One region of the Gracilibacillus sp. JCM 18966 genome, then DNA from elsewhere that is predicted to be linked to it. Evidence: a T-box and tRNA genes for the amino acid it is inferred to sense, from the RefSeq annotation. Region 1 holds a T-box; the other holds one or more tRNA genes.
The links. A T-box is a leader RNA that pairs with one kind of tRNA and senses whether it is charged. The one in region 1 lies ahead of glyQ (glycine--tRNA ligase subunit alpha), so its partner is inferred to be a tRNA-Gly.
Positions count from the first base shown of each region.

Region 2: it encodes a tRNA-Gly, which carries the amino acid that the T-box ahead of glyQ (glycine--tRNA ligase subunit alpha) is inferred to sense. The anticodon was not compared.

Region 1 covers NZ_AP043883.1:3,041,254-3,045,471, reverse strand. The annotation lists gene glyS (glycine--tRNA ligase subunit beta) at 1-915, opposite strand, end outside; gene glyQ (glycine--tRNA ligase subunit alpha) at 902-1,795, opposite strand; T-box leader at 1,868-2,044, opposite strand; gene recO (DNA repair protein RecO) at 2,095-2,844, opposite strand; gene ACZ5N5_RS14610 (YqzL family protein) at 2,870-3,019, opposite strand; gene era (GTPase Era) at 3,175-4,080, opposite strand.
Region 2 covers NZ_AP043883.1:4,106,777-4,110,994, reverse strand. The annotation lists gene ACZ5N5_RS19950 (PH domain-containing protein) at 1-263, shown strand, start outside; gene zupT (zinc transporter ZupT) at 455-1,270, shown strand; gene ACZ5N5_RS19940 (lmo0937 family membrane protein) at 1,316-1,450, opposite strand; tRNA gene ACZ5N5_RS19935 (tRNA-Gly) at 2,097-2,170, shown strand; gene ACZ5N5_RS19930 (ABC-ATPase domain-containing protein) at 2,447-4,153, shown strand; gene queG (tRNA epoxyqueuosine(34) reductase QueG) at 4,168-4,218, shown strand, end outside.

The DNA.
Region 1 (4,218 bases):
TGTACCATTTCTTACACCGATAAAATAAGGATACAATTCTCCTTCGGTAGATTGAACAGGGAAATATCGTTGGTGTTCCTTCATCGTCGTAATTAACACTTCTTTTGGTAAATGTAAAAAAGATTCATGGAATTTACCACTAAAGACTGTAGGAAATTCTACAAGGTTTTTCACCTCTGATAGTAAGTCTTGATCAACTGGAATTTGCCAATTGTTTTGCTCTTCTAGTCTTTTGATCCCTTCTAAAATAAGCCGCTCACGTTTATGTGCTACTGCAATTACATATTCCCTTTCTAGAAGCTGTTCATATTGAAGTGGTTGATCGATGGTAATCTTTCCACCTAAAAAGCGGTGTCCATACGTTATATTACTAGATTTAACTCCGGCAATACTAAGTGGAATTACTTCATGATCCTGTAAGGCAACGATCCATTTGATTGGACGGATATAGCGAATGCTTTCATTTGCCCAACGCATACTCTTTGGAAAGTGTAAGTTTAAAATGACTTCCTTAAATTGTGGTAAAAGCTCCACCGTACTCTTGCCTTCAATAAACTTCTTCACGAATACATAGTTAGTACCTTTAACTGACTTCATGTATAAGTCTTCAACGGTCTTACCTTGACCTTTTGAAAAACCAATTGCAGCTTTTGTCCAGCCTCCATTTTCGTCTTTTGCAATTTTCTCTGCAGGACCTTTTGCCTCTTCTACTTGATCCTCTTGTTTCAGCTGAAGTCCTTCGATTAATACAGCAAATCGTCTTGGCGTAATGTATGTGTGGATTTTTTGGTAGGATAATCTGACTTCCTCTAACCAATTTATTGTCTTTTCCTTTAATTCCTTCTCTGTATTGTCCATAAAACGAGCAGGCATTTCTTCTAAGCCAATCTCGAATAAAACATTAGTTGTTTTCATTTACGTTACTCTCTCCTTTCAACATCGGAAAACCAAGCCTCTCTCTTTCTTCTACATAAAGCTTTGCGATTTCTCGAGCAAGATTTCTCACTCTTCCGATATAGCCAGTTCTCTCTGTCACAGAGATAACCCCTTTGGCATCTAATAAATTAAACGTATGAGAGCATTTCAAGACATAATCATATGCTGGAAATACTAATCCTTTTTCCATTGTTCGTTTTGCCTCATCCTCATAGGTTGAAAATAGTTCGAACAGCATCTCTGTATTTGATTCCTCAAACGTGTAGGTGGAGTGCTCGTATTCAGGTTGATAGAAAATGTCTCCTACTGTTACACCCTTCGTCCATTCTAATTCGAAAACATTCTCTTTATCCTGAATATAGGATGCAAGACGCTCAATACCATACGTAATTTCCACTGCTACTGGTTTTGCCTCTAGACCACCTATTTGTTGAAAATACGTAAATTGCGTAATTTCCATTCCATCTAACCAAACCTCCCAACCTAAGCCAGCTGCACCCAAAGTTGGGTTTTCCCAATTATCCTCTACAAAACGAATATCATGCTCTTTCGGATCTATACCAAGCTTTTCGAGTGATTTCAAATATAACTCTTGAATATTTGCAGGTGATGGCTTCATAATCACTTGAAACTGGTGATGTTGATAAAGACGATTTGGATTTTGTCCATATCTTCCATCAGCAGGTCTTCTGGATGGTTCTACATAAGCTACATTCCAAGGCTCTGGCCCAAGACTACGCAATAAGGTCATAGGAGACATGGTACCAGCTCCTTTTTCCACATCATATGCTTGCATCAGAATACAATTCTGATCTGACCAATGCTTCTGTAATGTTAAGATCATTTCTTGAATATTCATGTTCACTACCCCCATTAAAAATCGCGTTCTCTAACGTGAAAACCCGTCCCTATGCTTTATCCACTGATAAAGCATAGGGACGGGTTGCCCGCGGTTCCACCCTATTTGTTATCCATTTCTATAGGATAACCACTTTATAAAAAAACTGCTCCAGAGCGCCTTCCTTAACGCATTCCTATCTAGCTCCCACCAACCTAGACTCGCTTTTAAGAATGGATGAAAAGTACTACTCTCTCTCCACGCAGAAACGTCATTCCATTATTCTACATAATAAGAGAAATCTAATCCATTGTCAACTTCTAAGGTTCTTTTAATTGATCCATCTGCTTTAAAAACTTTTTCGATTTAAGATAAAAGCCACCATGCTGTTCATAATATTGATCCATTATTTGATGTAATAAGCGTTTATTTTCTGCTTTGATAGAGATGTTTCCTATTTGTTCCATGTCAATTAAGGAAAAAACAACAAGTAGTCGATGTAAGTTTTCTGAAACATAAAAGGCATACTGATCTTTATAAGAACATGCGGAACACAGCACCCCTCCCTCATGTACAGAAAAATAATGAAGCCCTTTGTTTCGGCCACAGTGAACACATTTGTCAACGATAGGCGCAAAACCCGCCTCTTGATACATTTTCCACTCATATATCATCGTCAAGACTTCAGCATCCTTGTCAGTGTCAATCCATCTAACCGTTTGAAGAAGCTGTTTATAAAGAAACGGATTATATTTTTTTGGGTCAATTAGCTTATCCGTTAATTCAGCTAAATAACTTGTATAAGCTGTTTTAAAGATATCCTCTCTAATTCCTCGAAAAGAAGATAGGACTTCACCCTGTTGGATCGTGGCTAGACTAGTACCAGGTTGGATTAAGAAATTACCATGAATAAATGGCTGCGTGATAGCAGCCATTCTACTTTTTGTTTTTTTTGCACCACGTGCTATTGCGCCAATTTTCCCCATTGTTGGCGTTAGTAATGTCACAATTTTGTGAGTTTCTCCGTAATCCTGTGTTTTAAGAATGAAGCCTTCTACTTTTTCGAACACAAGCTTCACCTTTCCCTTTCTACAATTAAAAATGTGTATCTTTTAGTAAAGATTCTTGCTGATCGTCGGAAGAATCATCCTCCATTATTGGTTCTTCTACTTCCATTTGCTTCATCCATAAATATGCTTCAATATTACCTGTTTGACTGAAAATTTTCCATGGTACATCGATCACAATAAATCTCACCTTTCCTTTTGGTCATTAATCATTGTGCTCATTAATAGAATTACCCAAAACAGTCATTCAATTAGTAATAATATTTACCATGTATGATTTTCAATGATCATACATTTATCATAGTAAAATGATGAAGAAAGCTACTCCATTCGTTAATATTCATCCTGTTTAAAACCGAACTCATGGAGCTGATGCGGTTTATTTCGCCAATTTTCTTGGATCTTTACCCAAAGCTCTAAATAAACCTTCGAACCAAGTAAACGTTCAATATCCTGCCTTGCTCTTTTTCCAATTTCCTTGAGCATCTTACCTTGCTTGCCTATAATAATACCTTTTTGAGATTTTCGCTCAACGATGATACTTGCTTGTATCAAGAGCTTTTGATCATCTCCACGATTCTCTATTTGGTCTATGACCACTGCTACAGAATGTGGAATTTCTTCCCTTGTTAAATGAAGAACCTTTTCACGAATTAATTCTCCAATGATAAACCTTTCTGGATGATCGGTTACTTGGTCCTCTGGATAAAATTGTGGTCCTTCAGGCAAATACTCTGTAAAAATGTCCATTAAATGGGATACATTATTACCTTCTAATGCTGAAATTGGAATAATTTCTTGGAATGGATACTTGTCCTTATATAATTCAATAAGTGGCAAAAGTTCGTCGGGATGTATGAGATCAATTTTATTAATGACTAAAAAAACTGGTGTTTTATTAGTTGCTAGTCGATCGATAATATATTGATCTCCGCGACCATACCCTTCATCAGCATTGATCATAAACATAATTGCATCCACTTCATTTAAAGTGTTCTCTGCAATTTTGACCATAAAATCGCCTAGTTTATGCTTCGGTTTGTGAATTCCGGGCGTATCAATGAAAACAATTTGTTTTTCCTTATCTGTGTATACACCTTGAATCTTATTTCTCGTTGTTTGCGCCTTGTCACTCATAATGGCAATTTTTTGACCAATTACTCTATTCATAAAGGTAGATTTCCCGACATTAGGTCTTCCAATTATAGCTACAAATCCTGATTTGAAAGTGTTTTCCATACTGTTCCTCCGCTATTCTCTTGTTGGCTGCTATATGTATATCATACTATAAATTGCTGTGTATTTCATGCATTCGACAAAACTAGTGGTAATGTTTTTTAAAACCTGTAAAAAGGATGTATTCCCTAATATTCTACA
Region 2 (4,218 bases), 1.1 Mb from region 1:
TTGGTTACGAGATTAAGGGAGAGCACTTATTTATTCGAAATCGAGACCTAAGTAAGGATACGATCATAGTCAAACATAGAAGATTACAAGCAATGAAGAAAAAACAACATTTTATTCAAAAAAAGCAAAACCTTGCATCACTAGATACAGCCATTCTAAACAAATTTTTAGGTAGGCATTTTATTGTCCGAGATCTAGAACAAGAAGATGTCGACAAAATATCAGATTGGTATTCTTACCAAAAAAATCGCTCTAACCTCTAGAGCGATTTTTTTCATGTTAAGGATGACAGTAATATTCCTTTATGTAGCTTGTAAAATATAATGAGGAGTATTTAAATATTGACTGTTTTTTAGATTAAGAGTAACATGTTTCGTGCGAGAAACATTTTGTGATTTAGGCATATATTAGGATTAGTTGACTACATTTTATGTTGAAAGGGTGTTTAGCTGTCATGGGTGAAGTGGATGGTTTTATGTTTGCGTTTGGTCTAACATTATTTGCTGGTTTGGCAACAGGTGTTGGTAGTTTATTAGCTTTTTTCACATCTAATACGAATACCAAATTTTTGTCGTGGGCGTTAGGATTTTCAGCAGGTGTCATGATTTATGTTTCCATGATAGAAATCTTCTTTAAAGCACAGGATGCCTTGATTAATGCAAGTGGTGATGTAATGGGCCATTGGCTAACCGTTATCGGTTTTTTCGGTGGAATGATTCTTATTGCGTTAATTGATAAATTTATTCCTTCCCATGGAAATCCTCATAATATTAAAAAAGTAGAGGAGATGGATAAAAAAAGTTCGGCTAATGGGGATGGAGCCTTATTAAAAATGGGGACTTTCACAGCTTTAGCCATTGCCATTCATAACTTTCCAGAGGGAATTGCCACATTTACTGCAGCTTTACAAGACCCGGGCTTGGGGATAGCGATCGCTATCGCCATTGCGATTCATAATATACCAGAAGGGATCGCTGTCGCTGTACCGATCTATTTTTCAACAGGTGATAGGAAGAAAGCTTTTAAATTATCTTTTTTATCAGGACTTGCAGAACCAATCGGAGCAATAGTGGCATTTCTATTCCTTATGCCATTCTTAAATGATATGATGTTTGGTTTAATATTCGCTGGTGTTGCTGGGATAATGGTGTTTATTTCGTTAGATGAATTGCTTCCTGCTGCCAAAAAATATGATGAAGCTCATAAATCCATTTATGGTTTAATCTCAGGGATGGCCGTTATGGCATTAAGCCTATTATTATTTATATAAGAAATAAACGGGGAGTTTTCCCCGTTTATCGCACTAACCATCGGATTATTTTCTAATCATTTTAACAATGAATACGATTAATGCTATGACCAGTAGTATATGAATGAGACCACCAGCAAATTCAAAGAGAAAACCAAGTAGCCACACAAGTAATAGAATACCAATAATTGTCCAAATCATGGTGTTCACTCCTTTGGTTTATTTGTTAACAATATGTTACCCTACATCAGGTGATTTAAACTTTTTCTAAAAAAATATTGCAATCTAATAGACTGATTGCTATAATAATAAGCGTGGTTTTGTTAAGAAAACGTAAAAATTTGTTGAAATTAACGTAAATCTTGTAGTTTTTGTAAATAATGCGGGTGTAGTTTAGTGGTAAAACCTCAGCCACGAGCAAAAGCATCCACCGAGTACGCTACGAGTTGCTCCGAAGCATCCATCCTCACCGAATAAGCTAGAAGATGCAGGAGCATGGTGTGCGTAATACATAAATTGATATTATTTTTATAAAATGCGGGTGTAGTTTAGTGGTAAAACCTCAGCCACGAGCAAATGCATCCACCGAGTACGCTACGAGTTGCTCCGAAGCATCCATCCTCACCGAATAAGCTAGAAGATGCAGGAGCATGGTGTGCGTAATACATAAATTGATATTATTTTTATTAAATGCGGGTGTAGTTTAGTGGTAAAACCTCAGCCACGAGCAGATGCATCCACCGAGTACGCTGCGAGTTGCTCCGAAGCATCCATCCTCATCGAATAAGCTAGAAGATGCAGGAGCATGGTGGGCGTAATACATAAATTGATATTATTTTTATAAAATGCGGGTGTAGTTTAGTGGTAAAACCTCAGCCTTCCAAGCTGATGTCGAGGGTTCGATTCCCTTCACCCGCTCCATACATAGGTGTGAACGTAGTGTTTCGTTTTAAATGAAGCATTACGTTTTTTATTTTATACGTTAGGAAAAGATAAAATTTCTACATAGTAGAGTTTCGACGTAGCTGAAATTTTAAGGTACCAAGTATAAGCAAAACTAGGCATTCGCCAAAGGACGAGCGAATGCGAGTTTTTCTCTAATAGGAAACTCTTATTCAAATAGCCGTATCATTTGCTCTAATTGTCTTGATGAATGTATCCTTAGAAAGAAAGTATCATAAAGGAGTTTCGGAATTTATGAAACAATTACAATCATTACTTCATCATATCGATGGGAAAGGCTATAAAGCATATAAATCGATACAAGGAAAATATGAATTTTCGAAATACCAGCTATCGATAGACTATGTACAGGGAGATCCATTTGCCTCACCATCTAAGATTCGCATCATTGTACCCAATCATATCCGTAGTATAAAACAACAGTGGAAAGAGTCTAAACAACGCAAAGTATATACCGAGGATTGTATTGCGCGAGCTGTTGGTGAAGCTATAAATAAAGAAAGTAATCAATCAAGAGGTTCAGGTAAAAGTGGACTTATTTACATTGATCAACCTGGACAAGAAATATTAGAGAGAACCGCTGTTCAATTGAACCAAAATAGCACCATCATATGTCTATCGCTTGGTCTTCCAGCAAACGGAAGAAGAATTAATGGGAGAGAGGCAAAAAAGTTGTTTTTGACCATTCTTCCTTCCATTATCAATAACTCGATCCTAGCCATAAAGGATGAAAAAATAGATGCAAGTGTACAATTGGCAGACCAACACAAGGTTATTCGTGAGAAAATGAAGGAAAATGGTTGGATTGCTTTTGTTGCAGATGGAGCAGTTTTGCCACGTGCAAGCGGGATTAGTAATAAACCTCTAAAAAAAGCTGTAACCTTCCAGAGTCCTGAAGAGAACCGTGTAGAAATTGAAGTGCCTCACCGAGTAGAACCACTCACTGGGATGGCTTTAAGAAAAGGAATTAATTTAATTGTTGGTGGCGGATATCACGGGAAAAGTACACTACTCGAAGCATTAGAGAGAGGGGTATATCATCATATGAAAGGAGATGGCAGAGAATATGTCTTAACAGACCCTGATGCCGTCAAGATTAGAGCAGAAGATGGTAGACAAGTCAATTCCGTTAATATTTCCATGTTTATCAATGACCTGCCTCAAGGACAAGACACGAAGCAATTTACTACAGAAAATGCAAGTGGGAGCACCTCACAAGCAACGAATGTTGTCGAAGCAATGGAGATAGGAGCAAGCACGCTATTGATTGATGAAGATACTAGTGCAACGAATTTTATGATAAGAGATAGACGAATGAAGGCATTAGTTCATACAAAAAAGGAACCTATTACCCCGTTTATTGATCGAATTCAACAGCTTCGAGATGATTTAAGCGTATCGACTATAATGGTAATGGGAGGTTCAGGCGATTATTTTGATGTGGCAGATGAAGTGATTATGATGGATCAATATTTGCCATACAATGTTACGAAACAAGCCCATGATATTGCAAAAGATTATCCGATAGAAAGACAAAAAGAGAGCGAAGTGCTTAGCACGCAATCGAATCAACGAGCTTTTCTTTCCAAAAGCTTGCAGGTGAAGAAAGGAAAGAAAAAGAAGATACAGGCAAAAGGGCGACAAAACATACTAGTCGGAAATGGAACCATTGTTTTGGATCATGTCGAACAGCTAGTGGATCCATCCCAAACCAGAGCGATTGCGGAAATCATTCGTCATGCGGAAGAACAGGATATGATGACGCAGGAATTAACGCTATCTCACTTTTTATATTTAGTAGAAAAAATGATAGAGGAGGAAGGATTACAAGCTTTTGCTCCATATAAAAACCAACACCCTGGTGACTTAGCGAGACCAAGACGCTTTGAATTGGCAGCAGCATTCAATCGAATGCGTGGCGTGAAGGTCGTCAATAAATAGAGGAGGTGAGTGTAATGGCATATAACCAATTGAAACAACAGTTAATCGAATATAGTAAAGAGATA